One region of the Vibrio gallicus genome, then DNA from elsewhere that is predicted to be linked to it. Evidence: predicted binding sites of a transcription regulator. Region 1 holds the regulator's gene; each other region holds the start of a gene.
What was found. The regulator MetJ, encoded in region 1, represses methionine synthesis genes. The targets are predictions, from matches to a motif close to TTAGACNTNTANANGTCTAA.

Region 1 (6,861 bases):
ACCAGCAGCAACACAGCGATCGCGGAATCTCAAGTAGCTCTCTACATCAAAGAAGAACTGCGTAATAGCTCGGTTAGCACCAGCATCTACCTTGCGTTTTAGGTTTAACAAATCAGATTGCGCACTCTTCGCTTCAGGGTGTACCTCAGGAAATGCCGCAACTGAAATATCAAAATCATGGCGTGATTTTAGCAACTCTACCAAATCAGAAGCGTACATATCAGGCTTGCCTCCACCAGCGGGAATATCACCACGTAGTGCAACGATACTTTCAATTCCGTTGGCCCAGTAGTCATCAGCGATGACTTCTAACTCTTGTCGACTCGCATCGATACAAGTCAGATGCGGAGCTGCAATTAGGCCCGTTTGGCTCTTAATTTCTTTAATAATAGAGTGGGTGCGGTCACGCTCTCCAGAATTAGCTCCGTAGGTTACAGAGACAAATTTTGGTTGTAGGGTTTTGAGGCGATGAACAGAATTCCAAAGGGTATCTTCCATTTTCTCGCTACTTGGGGGGAAAAATTCAAATGAAACATTAATATTGTCAGATAGCTCAGCAATGCTTTGATTCAATGAATCAATATGACTGGCGTGTGTATATCCCATATTTATTCTCCCTTAAAGCCAAATTATCTCGGCTAAAAATACGTTTAGACGTCTATATGTCTAAATAATGTAAATTTATGCCGCTGTTGTCAATAATATATTGAACATAATTATGCTTTTACTAAATACAAAAACGCCACCAGATATGGTGGCGTTAAAATCAAAGCAACCCTGAGAGTCGATTCAGGTCTGATTGAAGTGCCCCTGCGGTAACCTCTCGCCCCGCTCCTGGGCCCCTGATCACCAATGGATTATCCTTGTACCATTTACTTTCTATAGCAAAGATATTATCGCATGGTAGTAGATTAGCTAATGCATGATGCTCATCAAGAGCCTCTACGCCTACTGTCGCGTTGCCATCTTTGGTTAGGCGAGCGATATAGCGAAGAACCTTACCTTGTGACTGAGCAGCTTCTAGGCGTTCCTGTAGGATCTCGTTAAGCAGGTGTGCCTGTGAGAAAAAGTCATCGACATGCAGCTTCAACAAGCTTTCTGGTACCAAAGACTCTACCTTGACATTTTCAGGCTCAATCTCTAATCCCGACTCCCTAGCTAGGATAACTAGTTTGCGCATAACATCCGTACCATCAAGATCTGATCGAGGATCTGGCTCGGTAAGCCCTTGTTGCCAAGCTAAGTCCACCAACTCGCTGAATGGAACCGCACCATCGTACTGCTGAAATAACCATGACAAAGTGCCTGAGAATATACCGGCTAAAGCCACAATCTCATCACCACTCTCTCGCAGGTCTCGCACAGTATGGTTTACCGGTAACCCCGCACCTACTGTTGCATTGTACAGCCAATGACGGCCGGTTTTGGCAAACAAGTCTTGCACCTGATAATAGAACTGACTATTGGCAGAGCCTGCTAGCTTATTTGCTGATATAACATGCAGTCCACGCTCTGCAAATTCAAGATAACGGTCAGAAACCTGCTGGCTAGCGGTAACATCAATAATGACGATTTCATCATACTGCGTTTGTCTGCTTACTTTTTCTAACCAATCCTCTTGATTGGTTAATGCTTCATCTTTGAAGCGAGCATTAACCACATTGGCATTGATACCCTGCTCATCAAACCAATAACAATTACTTGCCACAACGGCGATCAAGTCAAAACTCATGCTATGACGCTTCTCTAAGGAATCCTTCTGCTGTGCAAATAACTCAACCCAGTTGGAACCAATATTACCTTTACCACACAACACCAATCCGATTCGCTTTTGAGCCTGGAACAGTTGCGTATGTAGCGATTGCAAAAGCACTGGAGCATGCGCTTTACGCAAAATAGCAATAAGGCTGAGCTCGCTCTCTGTTTCAAACATGAATTCAACAGCGGTATTTTTAAGCTGCTGATAAAAACCAAAGCAATGATTGGCATTGTTAGTCACACCAGCACCGACTGCCGCCACCAGCGAGAATCCAGATTTCACCTCTAAACCCACCTCCAAAGAGGCACTTTCAATACACTCAACTGCACCGGGAAGCAGTTCGCCAGTATAAGCCAAGCGTACACAGCGAGCATCGGAATCGCATTCATAAGCCAATGGTGCAAGCTGTGCCTTATTTAGCACGTTAAGCACTTTCGGCTCCAATGCCTCAAAATCATGGGAATGAGAATCTGTCAGCTCAATTAGATGAACATCATCCAATGACGTTACGATTTTAGCACCTCGACCAGAGGCAAGAACGCGCTCAATACGGGTGGAGCCAGACTCAGGTTGATGACTACAACGTAGCTCAAGATCCATAGTACTTTGAGCAACAGGCTGCAATGTACGACTATGCAGTACCGGTGCGGCTAAACGAGCAAGCTCGCTGGCTTCATCTAAGCGTAAAAGTGGCAATAAACACGCATCACTTACAATGCGGGGATCAGCACTGTACACACCCGCTACATCGCTCCAGATGGTTACTTTTTCAACCTCGGCCAAAGCACCAATGATGGTCGCTGAATAGTCCGAACCATTGCGACCAAGAAGAACCGTTTCTCCTTGCTGGTTTTGAGCCATAAACCCGGTGATTACCTTACGGCAATGAGGGTGCTGTGCTAATGTCGCTTTAATCAGAGGCCACGAAAGATTGCGGTCTATTTCAGGTTGCGTCCCGATTTCAGCACGCAGAAAATCGCGTGAATCGAGAGCAATAGCCGGCATCTGCTCGTGATTTAGTAATGCAGACAACAAGCGAGATGACCATACCTCTCCATGCCCTAAAACTGCGGCCTTTTGCGGCTCAGATAACGGGGCATTAAGAGCGCCAATACCAGAAATCTCAGCATTTAGTGCCTGCTGTAAAGGCTGTGCCAAAGTTGGCGGAAGTAATTCACTAATAAGGGCATTCTGATAGGCTCGAAGCTCCAACAGTACCTCATGAGCGATGCGCCCATCTTTATCTAGCGCCGCTAACCATTTCAGTAAATTATTGGTAGTTGAACCCGCAGCAGAAACAACCGTAAGATCAGATGCTCCGGAGTGTGCTCTTAGGATATTAACAACCCGACGAAAACACTCTGCGTTTGCTAGGCTACTTCCACCAAATTTATGGAGTTGAATCTGGCTCATTGTTGCACCTCTAGCAATGAAAACGCTTGTTCTAAATCAGCAATCAAATCCCCTGCATCCTCAAGACCTACAGAAAGACGTAATAAAAAGTGAGAGATACCAGCTTCAGCCAGTGCTTCCTCTCCCATAGCGCGGTGGGTCATAGTCGCTGGATGACAAATCAAACTCTCTACACCACCTAACGATTCAGCTAATGAGAATAGGGTTAAGCCACTCACAAACACCTTCAGTTCATCCATGCTGCCATCAAACTCAAAGCTCAACATACTGCCAAACCCAGTCTGCTGACGCTTGGCGATATCATGCCCAGGGTGCTGCGGTAGACTCGGATGGTAGATAGTTTTCACTCGTGATTGTGCTTTTAGGTACTCAAGAATCTGCTGCGAACTTTCTTCGTGAGCACGCATACGCGGACCTAAAGTACGGATACCACGTAGTGTCATATAGCTATCAAAAGGCGTGCCGGTAGCACCGATGCAATTACCCCACCAGCTTAATTCATCAGCATGCTGCTCATCTTTGGTAATAACTACACCGCCAATAACATCAGAATGGCCATTAATAAATTTGGTGGTGGAGTGGATAACAAAATCAGCCCCAAGTTCTAAAGGCTTTTGGAATATTGGAGTTAGGAAGGTGTTATCGACTGCGACAAGTGCACCAATCGCTTTAGCTTGCTCACAAACCTTAGCAATATCAACCACCCTAACCAATGGATTAGAAGGAGTCTCTAATAAGATAAGCTTTGGCTTTTTAGCCAGAGCTTGAGAGAACGCAGTGTCATCAGATTGATCAACAAACTCAACCTTAAAATCACCCTTTAATGAGCGGGTATTAAATAAACGATAGGTCCCACCGTAACAATCGTGGGGAGCAACGATTAAATCATCTGGGCCTAAAAATGTTGAAACCCAAAGATTCAATGCCGAGGTTCCACAATTGGTAACAACCGCACCTTTCCCAGACTCCAATTCAAATAAAGCCGTTTCTAATAGGTTACGGTTAGGGTTACCTGAACGGGTATAGTCGTATGTCGGTACATCGCCAAATGACGGAAAACCATAATTGGTTGATAAATAAATCGGAGGAACAACGGCATGATGCTGTGTATCAGACTCGATACCAGTACGAACTGCGATTGTTGATGGTTTATGTTTACTGCTCATTTTAAGCCTTCCTTTGACAATGAGTGGCGAATCTGGATACCAATCACTTATATTCCTATAGATTACCTTTCCTATTATCGGACTTCAACACATCTAGACGTCTAAATGCCTTTACTTGTAGCAGTAAACATCGCTAAAATCATGTTATCAGTATCCCTTAATCGGTAAATATAGGTTTTCCATGGCAGATTGGAACGGCGAGTACATTAGCCCTTATGCAGAGCACGGCAAAAAAAGCACCCAAGTTAAAAAGATTACGGTATCTATTCCCCTTAAGGTACTAAAGATTTTGACCGATGAAAGAACGCGACGCCAAATTAATAACTTACGTCACGCAACCAATAGTGAGCTATTGTGCGAAGCTTTTTTACATGCTTATACCGGTCAACCGCTGCCTACCGATGAAGATTTAAGAAAGGATTGTCCCGATGAGATCCCAACTGAAGCCAAACAAATTATGACCGAGCTAGGTATTGAACTAGAAACATTTGATGAATAATATTTAAAGACACCCTCATACCCGAGGATGTCTTTAGCTCACTGATAACTCATTGCGATTGCATGTAATTATCGGGTAGTTCGATTCTTGCCACACCAGACTCTATCGCTGCGGTTGCAACAGCCGTTGCAATACGTGGTAGTAAGCGCGGGTCCATTGGTTTTGGAATGATGTAACCTGAACCAAACTCTAGAGAATCAACTCCTGCAGCCTGCAACACCGATTTCGGGACGGGCTCTTTTGCCAGTTGACGAATCGCCTCTACCGCAGCCAGTTTCATTTCAATATTTATTTCGCTGGCTCTAACATCTAACGCCCCGCGAAAAATAAACGGAAAACAGATCACATTGTTGACCTGATTGGGATAATCAGAGCGTCCAGTTCCCATAATCAAATCATCACGCACTTGATGTGCTATCTGTGGTTGGATTTCAGGGTCTGGATTAGAGCACGCAAAAACCACGGGTTTGTCTCCCATCAAAGCTAGTGCTTCAGCAGAGAGTAGATCAGGACCTGATACCCCTAGAAATAAGTCGGCACCTTCGATAACGTCTTCTAAGGTACGCTTGTCTGTATTACTGGCAAACAACTGCTTATATTCATTAAGGTCATCGCGGCGTGTATGGATAACCCCTTTGCGGTCGAGCATATAAATCTTCTCTCGCAACGCACCGCATTTTATCAACAGCTCCATACAGGCAACTGCCGCAGCACCAGCCCCTAAGCAAACAATGGTCGAATCGCAAAGCTGTTTTCCTTGCAGCTCAATCGCATTTAACATTCCTGCTGCCGTGACTATCGCAGTTCCATGCTGATCATCATGGAATACCGGAATATCACAGTTCTCAATCAAGCGACGCTCAATTTCAAAGCAGTCTGGTGCTTTAATATCTTCTAGATTGATACCACCAAAGGTATCAGCAATGGCTGTTACCGTATCAACAAACTCATCTATGGTGCGGTGCTTGACCTGTATATCAATAGAATCTAGCCCTGCAAATCGTTTAAATAATAGAGACTTACCTTCCATAACCGGCTTTGACGCCATTGGGCCTAAATTACCCAAACCTAAGATAGCGGTACCATTAGAGATAACGGCTACCATATTGCCTTTGGCTGTGTACCTATACACACTGTCGATATTTTGAGCTATTTCACGTACTGGCTCTGCAACTCCGGGGCTATAAGCGAGCGAGAGGTCCACAGCCGTTTCAGCTGCTGTGGTGAGCTCTACACCAATTTTACCGGGCTTAGGGAATTCATGATAATTGAGGGCTTGTTGGCGAAAATCATCCGCGGTAGGTTCATCTGGCATAGAAAAGAAATCCTTTTGAAATCGACGACTAACTAGAGGTATGAAGATTCCGCTTAGATTGCATGGCGAAAGTTCATATACCTTAGAGTCTACTTAATACTTTCTATTTATGACCAGACAAAAACGAAAAAAGGCCGCAAATGCGACCTTTTTTTTCTAGCAACTAAGATTATTTCTTAGAAGATAGAGCACCGAAACGCTTGTTGAAGCGATCTACACGGCCGCCAGTATCAACGATACGTTGCTTACCAGTGTAGAATGGGTGACATTTGTCACACACGTCAAGGTGGATAGAATCTTTACCTAGAGTTGTATTGAACTCAAAAGTGTTGCCGCAAGAGCAAGTTGCTGTTACAGCTTTGTATTCAGGATGGATACCTGTTTTCATGGGAAAACCTCATATATAGGCCGCATCGCCATCTAGTTCTATGCTAGACACCACACGTAGTTTTAAATAGTGACACTGAGACTATCAGCATCTTCAAGGCGCAATATACTAATGAACCCTGCATCTATTATCAACCTGTTTGTGTTTTTTTTGGCCATTTTTGTTTGAAACACCCCTAATAGACGTGATTTTTGATAGGCTTCCTCTATACGCAAGCATCACATTTCAAGCTAGAGTACATAATGCGCCCAACCATAGCCAAAGTTGCCTTACCGGTCCCCTTAGATAGAGAGTTTGAATATCTCATTCCAGGACATCTAT
Region 2 (6,861 bases), 470 kb from region 1:
TAGCTAGAAGTCAGCGACATACCAATCGTATTCTCGACATCCATTAACTCCCACAATGGGCCTTTCTCGGTATGCTCTGGACAGGCTGGGTACCCAGGTGCAGGACGAATCCCCTGATACTTCTCTCGGATAAGGTCTTCATTTCCAAGTTGCTCATCAGGTGAGTACCCCCAAATCTCGGTACGTACCTTTTGGTGTAAATATTCAGCAAATGCTTCAGCAAGTCTATCCGCAACCGCTTGGATCATAATTGCATTATAATCATCACCTTGCGCTTTGTAATGGTCAGCAAGTTCACGCTCTCCAATCCCGCCAGTAACCGCAAATGCTCCAATCCAATCTGCTTTTCCTGATTCTTTTGGCGCAATATAATCACTTAAACAGTAGTTAAATCCTTTTGGTTTCTTGGTCTGCTGGCGTAAGTGATGTAGCGTTTTTATCACCTCAGTACGGGATTCATCGCGATAAACCTCTATATCATCACCATGACTATTGGCAGGAAAAAGCTGGCACATACCATTGGCTTTGATGATACCTTCAGATTCTACCTTATCTAATAAATCGTTAGCATCTTGATATAATCTTTTCGCTTCTTCACCAACCTCTTCATGCTCTAAAATTGCAGGGTATTTACCCATCAGAGTCCAAGTCATAAAAAATGGTGTCCAATCGATATATTGGCGAAGTATGGATATATCCATATCCTTTATTATTATCGGTTCTAGAGTCTGCGGGCGAGGCGGAGTATAAGTAGCCCAATCAATAGCAACTCGATTCTCACGTGCTTTCTCTAGGGTGATAGGCTTACTTTTGGGGCGCTTACGAGCATGCTGTTCACGCACTCGTTCATAATCTAGGTTTAGTTTCTCTACAAAATTGCCCTTGAGCTCATCAGACAACAGTGAGGTACATACCCCTACGGCGCGCGATGCATTGTTTACATATACCACGGGATTAGAATAATTCTGTTCAATTTTAACTGCGGTATGAGCTTTAGAGGTTGTTGCTCCCCCAATCATTAGAGGTAAATCAAAACCGAGACGCTCCATCTCTTTAGCTACATGCACCATTTCGTCCAAAGAAGGCGTAATTAGACCTGATAGACCAACAATATCTACGTTCTCTTCTTTTGCTACTTTAAGGATCTTGTCACAAGACACCATGACACCAAGATCGATAATCTCATAGTTATTACATTGCAACACAACCCCTACAATGTTTTTTCCGATATCGTGTACATCGCCTTTTACTGTAGCAAGTAAGATCTTGCCATTGGTTCGTCCAACCTGCTTATCAGAATTAATATAGGGTTCAAGGTGCCCTACAGCTTGCTTCATAACCCGAGCAGATTTCACTACTTGGGGTAGGAACATTTTACCTTCACCAAATAAATCACCAACAACATTCATCCCATCCATCAAAGGACCTTCAATCACCTCCAATGGTTTCGTTGCCTGCTGTCGTGCTTCTTCGGTATCTTCGATAATAAACTCGGTGATCCCTTTAACTAGCGCATGCTCTAAGCGTTTTGTTACCGGCCATGTGCGCCATTCTTGTGCTGACCTGTCTTCTTGGCCGCCAACACTGTTTTCACGGTACGCTTCCGCAACTTCTAACAGGTTCTCTGTGGCGTCAGAATGGCGGTTAAGCACGACATCTTCTACCGCAATACGCAACTTCTCAGGGACATTGTCATAGACCTCAAGTTGGCCTGCATTAACAATCCCCATATCCATCCCATTTTTAAAGCAGTGGTATAGGAAAACGGCATGAATAGCTTCACGCACATAGTTGTTACCACGAAATGAGAACGAAACATTAGAAACGCCGCCAGAAATCATAGCGTGGGGCAATTCTCGTTTAATATCAGCAACCGCCTCAATAAAGTCCACGGCATAGTTATTGTGCTCATCAATACCGGTTGCTACCGCAAAAATATTGGGGTCAAAGATGATATCTTCTGCAGGAAAACCAACCTCATCAACAAGGATATGATAAGCATTAGAGCAGATCTCGAGTTTACGCTCCCGAGTATCGGCTTGGCCGACCTCATCAAATGCCATGACGATAACCGCCGCGCCATAACGACGAATAAGCTTGGCCTGTGCTACAAACTTTTCTTTACCCTCTTTTAAAGAGATCGAGTTAACAATGCCCTTACCTTGGATGCACTTTAAACCCGCTTCGATAACTTCCCATTTGGAAGAATCGACCATTATAGGCACCTTAGATATCTCAGGCTCTGAAGCACAAAGCTTCAAAAAGCGCTCCATACAGGCTTCGGCATCTAGCATGCCTTCGTCCATGTTGATATCTATGATTTGAGCACCATTCTCTACCTGCTGTCTCGCGACTTCGAGAGCTTCTTCATAAAGCTCTTCTTTGATTAAACGCTTGAAGCGAGCAGAGCCGGTTACATTGGTTCGTTCACCAACGTTAACAAACAGGGTTTCTTTTTCGATGGTCAGCGGCTCTAAGCCTGATAAACGACATGCATTGCTAATCTCAGGTAAAGAACGAGGAGATACTCCCTCGACAGCTTCTGCCATTGCCTGAATATGCTCGGGCGTTGTACCACAGCAACCACCAACTAGATTTAAAAATCCAGAATTAGCCCACTCGCCAATTTGTTCCGCCATATCTTCAGCTGAAAGGTCATACTCACCAAAAGCGTTCGGTAAACCTGCATTTGGATGAACAGATACATAGCTTTCTGAAATGCGCGACAGCTCTTCAACATACTGACGCAGTTCATCTGGACCAAGAGCGCAGTTCAGGCCAAAGGAGATAGGTTTTACATGACGCAGTGAGTTATAGAAGGCTTCTGTGGTTTGCCCAGAAAGGGTACGTCCAGAAGCATCGGTAATAGTACCGGATATCATAACGGGTAAAGAATACCCTAGATCATCAAATACACTCTCAACAGCAAATGAACACGCTTTGGCATTCAATGTATCGAATACGGTTTCGATAAGAATCAGGTCACTACCACCTTCAATAAGTGCCAGTGTAGACTCTTTATATGCAATAACTAATTCATCAAAAGAGACATTACGAAAACCTGGGTCATTTACGTCAGGTGAGATTGAGCAGGTCCGGTTAGTCGGGCCAAGTACCCCAGCAACATAACGTGGTTTTTCTGGGGTTTTTGCTGTCCACTCTTGCGCTGCTTGTTTAGCAAGCTTAGCCGCCGCGAAATTTATCTCTGCGCTTAGGCTCTCCATATCGTAATCAGCCATCGCAATAGTGGTGGCATTGAAGGTGTTGGTTTCAAGTATATCTGCGCCAGCTTCTAGATACTGTGAATGTATCTGCTTAATCAGCTGTGGCTGAGTCAGTACCAGTAAATCGTTATTACCCTTTAGATCAGAGTGCCAATCGGCGAAACGTTCACCACGATAATCGGCTTCTTCGAGTTTTTGATTTTGAATCATGGTGCCCATGCCACCATCAATCAATAAAATACGTTGCTGTAATTGGGCTTCTATCTGGCTTCTCATGCTGCTTCCTGCTCAGCTCAAATCATATATATCCATCCTACCACAGTAGAAGTAGATTTCTAGACGTCTAAAAATTCAAGTTATGTTATTTACTGGTTAACGAAAACATAGTTTATTTGAAATATCGGTGATTTTGACGCAAAGTCTGAAGAGCTATCATGTCTGGAGAAAAAAATGGAAGCCTATAATACCCTCTGCTTTTTAGCTGCGGGAGCCGTACTAATCGCTTTTATCAATAGTAAAATAGGTAAGATGCAGACCACCATCGCAATCACTGCCGGTGCAATGATATTATCGTTAGCTATCATCATCGCGGGCCAGGCTGGTTGGTTTAAGCTGTCCCATGTCGCAACAGAGACTATTGCTTCAATCGATTTTGAAAACTTCTTATTAAAAGGGATCTTAGGTTTTCTTTTGTTTGCCGGTGGCTTAGGCATACACATTGAACACATGAAAGATCAAAAATGGGAAATTACAGGGTTAGCACTCGGTGCTACCGTCTTCTCAACGTTTTTTATCGGCTTCACACTGCATTACCTATGTGGGGTAATCGGCATAAATCTAGACCTTATATACTGCCTTTTATTTGGGGCTTTGATATCTCCAACCGATCCAATTGCTGTTCTGGCTATAGTAAAGAAACTTAAAGCTCCTAAAAGAATATCGACTCAAATCGAAGGAGAATCACTATTTAACGATGGTTTTGGTCTTGTGATTTTTGTGACTATCTTCACTATTGCTTTTGGTAATGAAGCACCAACAGTCGGTAGTGTTACTCATTTATTCCTACAAGAAGCTATTGGTGGCATCCTATATGGATTCATACTGGGGTTAATATTCCACTACTTAATTAGTGCGACCAATGACCACTCAATGGAGCTATTGCTTACCCTTACTATACCTACCGCCGGTTATGTATTTGCTGAGACAATTGGTGTATCAGGACCTCTTGCTATGGTGGTTTCCGGTATCATGATTGGTAACTGGACTCGCAACGCTGGGTTTTCTGAGCAAAGCCATCAACACCTCGACCACTTCTGGGAATTAATTGATGAGTTCCTCAATGGTGTATTGTTCCTACTGATTGGTATGTCGATGCTATTATTCGAATTCCACAAAGAGGACTGGGTGTTAATGGTAATCGCTGTACCTTTGGTATTAACCTCACGTTTTTTAAGCGTCAGGACAACATACATAGCCTTCAACCGATTCCGAGCTTATAACCCTTTATCAGTTAGAATATTAACTTGGGGTGGATTACGTGGCGGACTTGCTTTAGCTATGGCACTTTCTATTCCTAGCGGCATCATGGTTATCCCTGAGAAAAATATAGATGTGAAAGAACTGATAATGGTGATGACATATGCCGTTGTAATGTTCTCCATCTTAGTTCAAGGAATGACCATTACTCCTATGATAGAGAAAGCGAAAACGTTAGAGCCCAAAGAAGATAAATAACGATAAAAACAATAAAGGCGTGCCAAGTGCACGCCTTTATTTTATTCGTCAGTCGTAAAATCGTGTTGAGAGAACTTATCCAAATCGTATGGTGTTTGTTGGTAGACACAATAGTTAAGCCAATTACTAAATAGTAAATGACCGTGGCTACGCCATGTCGCTTTAGGTACATTGGCTGGGTTATCTTGTGGATAATAGTTAACCGGAATATCCGGTTCCATCCCTTCACCTAAGTCTCGAACATACTCTGTATGTAATGTATGTGACTCATACTCTGGATGACCAGTTACAAATACGTTCCGTTTATCTTTAGTCGATGCCAAATAGACCCCAGCAGCCTCAGAGGTTGCAAGAATATCTAAATCGGTAGTCTCACCTAAGTATTCAGGAGAAAAGTCAGCATAGCGCGAATGAGGCGCTAGAAAGGCATCATCAAAACCTCTAAGCAACGGATTATGCTGATCATGTATTGAATGCTGGTATACACCTGATAATTTTTCTTTACGGGTACGCTTTGGTAGTCCGTATAAAAGCTTCAATCCAGCTTGAGCGGCCCAACACACATACAGAGTTGATGTGACATGGTCCTTAGCCCAATTCATAATTGATTGCAGATGCTCCCAATAAATAACATCTTCAAATTGTACTAATCCAAGGGGAGCACCTGTGATAATCATTCCATCGAAGTTTCGTCCTTGAATTGATTCAAACTGACGGTAGAAAGTATTCAAATGCTCAGTCGGTGTATTTTTACTAGGGCGATTATCAATACGTAGCAGTTCAACATCTACCTGCAATGGACTATTGGATAATAAGCGTAAGAACTGAGTCTCCGTTTCTATCTTTTTAGGCATCAGATTCAGCAGCAAAACTTTTAGCGGGCGGATCTCTTGCGAAGATGCACGCGACTCAGACATAACAAAAATGTTCTCTCCGCGTAATATATCAGTTGCAGGTAACTGATCAGGGACTCTGATAGGCACAACACTTCTCCTTTAAACATCCAGACGTCTATACGTATAATTATTCAGGTTACTGCATTAAAATCTTTCTGTCGAGATCGATATTGAATTTTATAGTTACGTTAACGATTCACTGAACTACTGGTTTATTGTAGATTATTGAAACTAAACCATTTATTTTCGATAGGAAACTGGGGGTCTGGGGCATCATAAACCTCATAAAGGTCAATACTCACATATCGGTCTTTTAAATATATGCCTTCGCTTCAAAGGTGTAGCAACCAACTGAACTGCCATTCGTATTTATATGCCGGTGTTCACTTTTATGAAGACGAAAAAAAACCGATACTTTCGTATCGGTTTTTTAATAAGTGGCGGAGTGGACGGGACTCGAACCCGCGACCCCCGGCGTGACAGGCCGGTATTCTAACCAACTGAACTACCACTCCGCAGTGGTATCTTTTACTAAATAAAGTCTTAGCGTTGGTCGCTTTATTTAGTTTTGTTTCTAGATTATTCAATCTAAAAACGTAATTAAAGCCTGGCGATGTCCTACTCTCACATGGGGAAACCCCACACTACCATCGGCGCTACTGTGTTTCACTTCTGAGTTCGGCATGGAATCAGGTGGGTCCACAGCGCTATGGTCGCCAAGCAAATTTCTTATTTGTCTTCAGCTTTTTCAAAAAAAGCTAAAAGCAAAAATTAATAATTCGGAAAGCTATATTTAAAAGTTATTGTCACACATTCAAAGTTCTTACTTTGAGTCCACAAAACCCCTTGGGTGTTGTATGGTTAAGCCTCACGGGCAATTAGTACAGGTTAGCTCAATGCCTCGCAGCACTTACACACCCTGCCTATCAACGTTCTAGTCTCGAACAACCCTTCAGGACACTTAAAGTGCCAGGGAAGACTCATCTCAGGGCTCGCTTCCCGCTTAG
Region 3 (6,861 bases), 760 kb from region 1:
CTTTTGCACCTACTCCCCAGGTGTCATACCCCAACAAGCGTATAAACGAGGTTGGCATATCAGCGCTCGCGGTTAGGTCAATCGAGATATTGCCATCGGTATCGTAGCTATAACTAATGTTAGTGATCTGTGGGTTACTGCTCTTTAGCCCTGGTGATATGTTGACATTAAAGTATTTACTTGCTGCGGCGCTAGCGGCGAGCTCTCCACCAGAGACTGCTCTAGCAGCAGCGATACCAGCGGCATCGACCGCAGCAAACAGCTTGGCTTGCATGCTATAAGCTCGACCTGAGTCGATAGCAAGACCTGCAATAATTAAGATAAACGGAAGTGCGATAACCGTAAGTATGGTTGCAAGTCCTTTTGCTTTCCAGGGGGTGTTGTTGCGCATATCCATATCAGGTTCCTTACAAGTATGTTAGCTCTCGTATCGAAAAGTCGCTATCAAAGATATAGGTCGAGATAGGCGAATATTTATAGATAACCTCCACCACATAAACGGATTCTCCTTCATCCAATGCCAGTGGGAAGTTTGCTAACTCGGGTTTGTTGCTAGTCGGAAGCTGGCACTCACCATCAACCCAAGTAGAACACGAATCCCAAGTGGTATTGCTGGTGGAGTAGTTACCATCTTGCCAGCGATATTGATTGTTTATATAGGGGAGCTGTGGGTTTCCACTTGAGTCATCTCCTCTGCCTACTACTAGGCTGATGTATATCGTACCGTCGTTAGCTAGGTTCAGAGGGTTTGAGGTTGAAGCTACAATATCCATTACCTGCTCTGGGGTTTGGGTACTGTTACGTGAGATCAGGTTTGCCCCTTCTCGGCTTACGCTAATAATGATGTTGTTGGCTTGTATTATCTGAGTTATCTCAAACACCCCCATCATGATGATCAATAGGATAGGGGTAATTATTACCATTTCTACTGAAGCGAGGCCGGATTGCTTGAGTATAGGTTGCTTGAATGTGGATTGTTGAGGTGTGTTGTTTATCATGGCATCACCACTAAAATGCTTCGTTTTTCATTGCGGTACTGACGGTGAATTGATACTTACCGTCACTAAGAATTGGATAGATAATGGGACTAAAAGTTGGCCATTCGCAATCAATATGGATGGCAACGGTTTCGCCTGCTCCGCCAAAGGTTGCAGTCACGTCATTACCATTGGAATCTTCAGCGCGAACGCCATTAAGCTTAACTACCTTAGTTAATAGTCCGTCAGATTCTTGAGATATTTTCTCTAAGATAGCGAGCGCTCTTTCTTGACCGTCGTTGTCTTCATCTGGGTCAAGGTCAGCCCGTCCAGTAACTGCGTATCTAGCACCTTCACGAACTGCGTGCTGCATGGTCAGCTTTACATAGCCATATAGAGCAAAATCTATGATAGTGAATAGAAGACTAAACAATAAGGTTGCGACAATAGAGAACTCTATCAATGAGGCACCACGAATCGACCTAAAGCCAAATCGTCGCGGAGGTCGCGGTTGTATTCTTGCCGTTTTTTTATTAGCTAAAGCATCCATTGCACCCAGCCTTTATTTTTTACATAGCCAATTTACACCTCATTTAAAGAGGATATATTAGGTATATAAGTGGATACTATGCCTGTCAAAGGTTAAAAAACGCACAATTATAGTGCGTTTGTGAATGTTTTTAAAAATCATGCGGTTATTTATGCGCCTGTAAAATGTGAGTGTTACCTAAATGTGATCTTTTACGAATGAGTGTCATTTGTATTGTGTGTCAACCACAAAGCGAGAAAATCTAGCGTCGCTTTATGGTTGATAGCATGATTACTTGGTGAGGCTCACTCTTAGGTTTTTAGTTGCGGTAACCATATTATGTAGTGCAATTTGGGTTTCTTCCCACGCTCTAGTCTTAAGTCCGCAATCAGGGTTGATCCACAATCTTTCTAGCGGAATAAGCTGAGTTGCCGCTGTTATCAATTGTTCGATTTGGTGGATACTTGGAATTGCAGGGGAGTGAATATCATACACGCCAGGCCCAATATCATTAGGGTAATCAAATGACTCAAAGGCTTGTAGAAGTGCCATTTGTGAGCGAGCCGTTTCGATGGTAATTACATCTGCATCGAGTTGAGCTACCGCATCAATAATCTCATTGAATTCGCTATAACACATATGGGTGTGAATTTGAGTTTCTGGTCGCGCGGAGGCAGCTGAGATCTTAAATGCCTCAACAGCCCAATCCAAGTATGCTTTATAGTCGGTACGCTTTAATGGCAAACCTTCGCGTATCGCAGGTTCGTCTATTTGGATGATATTGATGCCCGCATTTTGGAGATCGGACACCTCATCTTGTAGTGCTAACGCTATCTGTTTCGCGATTTGTTCACGAGTGATGTCTTCTCTCGGGAAGGTCCAACCAAGAATAGTTACCGGTCCTGTGAGCATGCCCTTCATCGGTTTGTTAGTTAGAGATTGTGCATAGCTAGACCATTCGACAGTTATCGGGTGTGGGCGGCTAATGTCTGATACGACGATTGCAGGTTTAACGCAGCGTGAACCATAGCTTTGAACCCATCCAAACTCAGTAGTTTGAAAGCCATTTAGATGCTCGGTGAAGTATTCTACCATGTCATTGCGCTCTGCTTCGCCATGTACCAGTACATCGAGTCCAAGTTGTTCCTGTTTTTGCACACAGGCTTTGATCTGGTGTTTTAGGTGGGCTTGATATTGAAGTTGATCCACCTCACCACGTTTAAATTGCGCCCGTACGTTGCGGATATCTCCCGTTTGTGGAAATGAACCTATGGTTGTGGTTGGCAATAACGGAAGGTTAAGCTTTTGTTGTTGAGCTCGAATGCGCTGTGAAAAGGGCAGTGCGCGCTCACTACTGGCAGCGGTTAGAAGTTGTAGACGGTGCTGAACCTTGTTATCAATAACCCCATAATTGTGTTTACGCTCGTGGATAGGTTTGCTGTGTTGCGCACACCAATCTATGGCTGATTTATCGCCATTCAATGCCAAGCTCAGGGTAGCAACTTCTTCAACCTTTTGTTTTGCAAAGGCGAACCACTGAGGGTTGGCTATCTTTTTCTCCGATTCGAGATCAACAGGGGTATGTAGCAGCGAACAAGAAGAGCCTATCCATAGGTTTTGCTTACGTGCTTTAGCAATCGGGGCAAGGGTGTGAAACCAATGACTGAGATCAGAGCGCCACACATTACGTCCGTTTATCACACCCAGTGATAATACCCATTGTGACGGGATACTTGATGCAATAGTTTCTAGCTGTGAGGGGCCAGTCGTGAGATCGAGGTGAATACCGTCAATAGGTAATTTTTGTATGGTAGAGAATGACTGTTCAATAGAGTCGAAATAGGTGGTAAGTAGTAGCTTGGCATGCCCTTGTAGGGCGTTATAAGCGGTTTCGAATGCCTCAAGCCAGTTGCTAGGTAGCTGCAGGGCAAGGATAGGTTCATCAATCTGCACCCACTCTACATCAAGGTCTGCTAAGCGTTGGAGTATCTGCTGGTAGGTTTCGAGAAGCTGCGGCAGAAGTGATAATTGTTCAAAGCCTTCATCAATCGATTTTCCAAGGTAAAGGTAGCTAACAGGCCCAAGAAGATTGACCTTAATTTTACGGTTTAACTGCTTCGCCTCTGTAACCTCATCAAATAGCTGCTGCCAGCTTATTTCAAAGGTGTCAGATTTAGAAAACTCAGGCACAAGATAATGGTAGTTGGTGTTGAACCACTTAGTCATGTCTTGTGCATGCCCACATTCACACTCGGTATTGCCGCGTGCAATCTTGAACAGAGTGTCATGGCTAACGCCATGTTTGCGATGACGTTGTGGAAGATGACCGAGTAGTAGACTGGTTCCGAGTACATGGTCATACCATGCAAAGTCGCCGACGGTGATGTAGTCGAGCCCTGCGTCAATTTGTGTTTGCCAGTTCTGATGTCGTAGGCTTTTGCCCATTTCTAGTAACGAGTCTAGTGTGCCCTTGCCGTTCCAGTATGCTTCTAAAGCGAATTTAAGTTCACGCTGCGTGCCAATTCTTGGGTAGCCTAAAATATGTGCTTGTGTCATGTATCCATACTCTTAATTGCGGGTGTGTAACTATCTTGCGTTGAACCGTGGCCACTTAACAATTGCAACCTATTCATAACGAATATGAGCTATTTTCATGTGAAATAGAGTGGACACAAAGATTATTATGGACGTCTAGACGTTTATGTGACTAAATGTATTTAGATTGAATATTTAAGGACAGGTATGATTGAGCTAAAGCACCTACGTACGATGCGTGCACTCAAGCAGTTTGGCACTTTGAGTGCTTGCGCGGAAAGTTTGCATATTACCCAATCAGCGGTTTCTCATCAGGTGAAGGAGCTAGAGGTACGTATTGGTGCGCCATTATTTTATCGCAAAACTAAGCCACTGCGCTTTACCCGAGAGGGTCAGCAGTTGGTTGAGTTAGCGCATGAAGTGCTGCCTAGAATTCATGAAGTTGAACTTTCTCTGCGACAACCATCAACGGTAGATAGCTTTACTTTGGCTATTGATTGTCATTCATGCTTTCAATGGTTACTGCCAACAGTGAAAGCGTTTCAAGGTGACTACCCAAGCTTGAATGTTGACCTTGAATCTGGCTTTCATCAGCAGCCTCTTGAGCGATTGTTGGCAGGTGAAATCGATCTTATGATTACCTCTGATGTTGAATTGCGTAGTGATCTACACTTTTGGCCACTGTTTAATTACGAGCTGCAGATGGTCTTTGCCAAAGAGCATGAGTTTGCTGGCCGTGATTATATCGAACCGAGTGATCTAGAGCTGCAAACGCTATTAACTTATCCCGTAGAAAAACAGCGTATGGATGTTTATAACTTGTTTCTGCGGCCTGCGTACTGTGAACCAAAGAAATGGAAGCGAGTGGATAATACGGCGACGTTATTGCAAATGGTTTCTGGTGGATTTGGTGTGGCAGCATTGCCTGATTGGGCGGTGCGCACCTTTGAGAATCAGTCCTTGATTGCCACCTGTAGGGTAGGTAAAAAAGGGATTCAGCGTCATTCTTATGCTGCGGTAAGGGTGGCAGATAAAGAGCAATCTCATATCACTGATTTTATCGAACGTGTAAAACAGCAACACAAAAGCTGATGATATACGCGCGGTTGATAGCTGCGCATTGTGCTCTGCATACGATACGTAACTTCGGATCTTAACGCTACGCTATAAGGACCTCAAATTAAAGAGGGAAGCTAGTGTTGCGGTACAGGGCTGTTAAAGCCGCGGATTATATTAAGGCGTGTAATTATAGCAAATACCCCAATTACTATTCCGAGTTGCCAGATATGGCTTAGCCCCAACTGCATTAAAGCCATGCTCACTAATGAAGATACGACCATTTGACCTCCTCCTTGTAGCGCTGCCGCTGCGCCTGCACGGGATTGATACGGTTGCATCACCTGAGCTTGAGCACATGGCATAGCTAAACCGTTCCCTAGCACTAGAAGCAGTTGTCCAAGCATTAACCATAACGGTTGAACCGGGCAACATATTAGCCATAGAGCTGAGCATATGTGTAATATTGGGGCAATTTTGAGGGTACGCTCGATACCAATTTTTTTGCGGAGTTTATTGCTCAGCGATGTGCCTATAAACATGCCAATAGCCGGAATTAGTGCCCACAGCGCATATTGGTCAGAGGACATGCCTATCTGATTCTGCATCACAAATGGCATCAGAGAAATAGTCGTGATAATTAGGCTAAAGTTCAGCCATGAGATGCTAGAAAAGCTGATGAAGTATCTTGTGGTAATGAGTTCTTTGTATTGCTTAGCCATTGCTTTTGGAGAGAGCAAGGGCTTTTTATTATGCATAGTCTCTTCAAATTTGAGTGCAAGCCCAATCCAGGCTACTGATACGTAGCAAAGTAGAGAAATAAACACCATTCCCCAACCAAAATAATGGTTAATAAAGCCACCAATTACTGGGGCGAGAAGCGGTGTGATTGAGGCCGCCATCGCGATATAAGAAAGGGCTGTAGGAAGCTCTGAGCCACTATAGCTATCTCTTGTTGATGCACGCGCAAGTACAGCGCAGCACCCGGTGCCGAGTCCTTGTAAGAAGCGACCAAATACCATCGCAGGGAATGAATCACGAGCTATTAAAATAGCGATTAATCCTAAGATGGCGATCAATAAGCCGCTAAGCAGCACTTTTTTTCGGCCAAGGGCATCAGAAATTGGGCCATAGAGGAATTGTGACGGTCCAAAACCGAGCAAATAAACACTGACGAGTAGCTGTGCTTGGTCAAGAGAGATCGAAAAATCTTTGGCAATCCATGGCAAGGATGGGAACACTAATCCCATACTGAGTTGACCTATACTTATGATCAAACAAGCCAATAAAATAGGGCGTTTACGAAAGGTATTTGTTTTCAATTAAAGTGCTTAAAAAACTGGTCAGAGGGATATTATGCATGAAAAGCTAATGCTTAGCGATGTGGTTTGCGTATATGAAGATAATCTGCATTTTTTATTGTGTAACGCATGAGTGGAGAGCGGCAACGTCTCAAAGAGTTATCTATATTCGTTGCCGCTTTTTCAGCCCACATATTGCTGTTAGGGGTTAACTAATAGCAATATTGGAGAGTATCTAGTAATGCCAAGGAAACTTACCAAACTCTTTTGGACGTTTCTCTAGAAATGCATCGCGTCCCTCTTGGGCTTCATCGGTGCCGTAGGCTAGACGCGTAGCTTCACCTGCAAATAGCTGTTGCCCAACCAATCCATCATCAGGCAGGTTAAAGCCATACTTGAGCATACGCATTGCAGTTGGGGATTTGCTGTTTATCTCTTTACCCCAACGCAGGGCCTCGTTTTC

Region 2: the regulator MetJ is predicted to act here: its motif matches at 3,552-3,571, upstream of metH (methionine synthase).
Region 3: the regulator MetJ is predicted to act here: its motif matches at 4,190-4,209, upstream of metE (5-methyltetrahydropteroyltriglutamate--homocysteine S-methyltransferase).

The regions. Positions count from the first base shown of each region.
Region 1 covers NZ_AP024871.1:150,931-157,791, reverse strand. The annotation lists gene metF (methylenetetrahydrofolate reductase) at 1-606, opposite strand, end outside; gene OCU28_RS00740 (bifunctional aspartate kinase/homoserine dehydrogenase II) at 767-3,172, opposite strand; gene OCU28_RS00735 (O-succinylhomoserine (thiol)-lyase) at 3,169-4,338, opposite strand; gene metJ (met regulon transcriptional regulator MetJ) at 4,520-4,837, shown strand; gene OCU28_RS00725 (malic enzyme-like NAD(P)-binding protein) at 4,887-6,152, opposite strand; gene rpmE (50S ribosomal protein L31) at 6,322-6,540, opposite strand; gene priA (primosomal protein N') at 6,783-6,861, shown strand, end outside.
Region 2 covers NZ_AP024871.1:2,205,185-2,212,045, forward strand. The annotation lists gene metH (methionine synthase) at 1-3,500, opposite strand, end outside; gene OCU28_RS10295 (cation:proton antiporter) at 3,675-4,958, shown strand; gene metA (homoserine O-acetyltransferase MetA) at 5,000-5,941, opposite strand; tRNA gene OCU28_RS10305 (tRNA-Asp) at 6,293-6,369, opposite strand; rRNA gene rrf (5S ribosomal RNA) at 6,460-6,575, opposite strand; rRNA gene OCU28_RS10315 (23S ribosomal RNA) at 6,712-6,861, opposite strand, start outside.
Region 3 covers NZ_AP024871.1:914,580-921,440, forward strand. The annotation lists gene OCU28_RS04195 (vWA domain-containing protein) at 1-397, opposite strand, end outside; gene OCU28_RS04200 (TadE/TadG family type IV pilus assembly protein) at 408-998, opposite strand; gene OCU28_RS04205 (TadE/TadG family type IV pilus assembly protein) at 1,009-1,527, opposite strand; gene metE (5-methyltetrahydropteroyltriglutamate--homocysteine S-methyltransferase) at 1,798-4,062, opposite strand; gene OCU28_RS04215 (LysR substrate-binding domain-containing protein) at 4,249-5,133, shown strand; gene OCU28_RS04220 (multidrug effflux MFS transporter) at 5,235-6,419, opposite strand; gene OCU28_RS04225 (1,4-dihydroxy-2-naphthoyl-CoA synthase) at 6,634-6,861, opposite strand, start outside.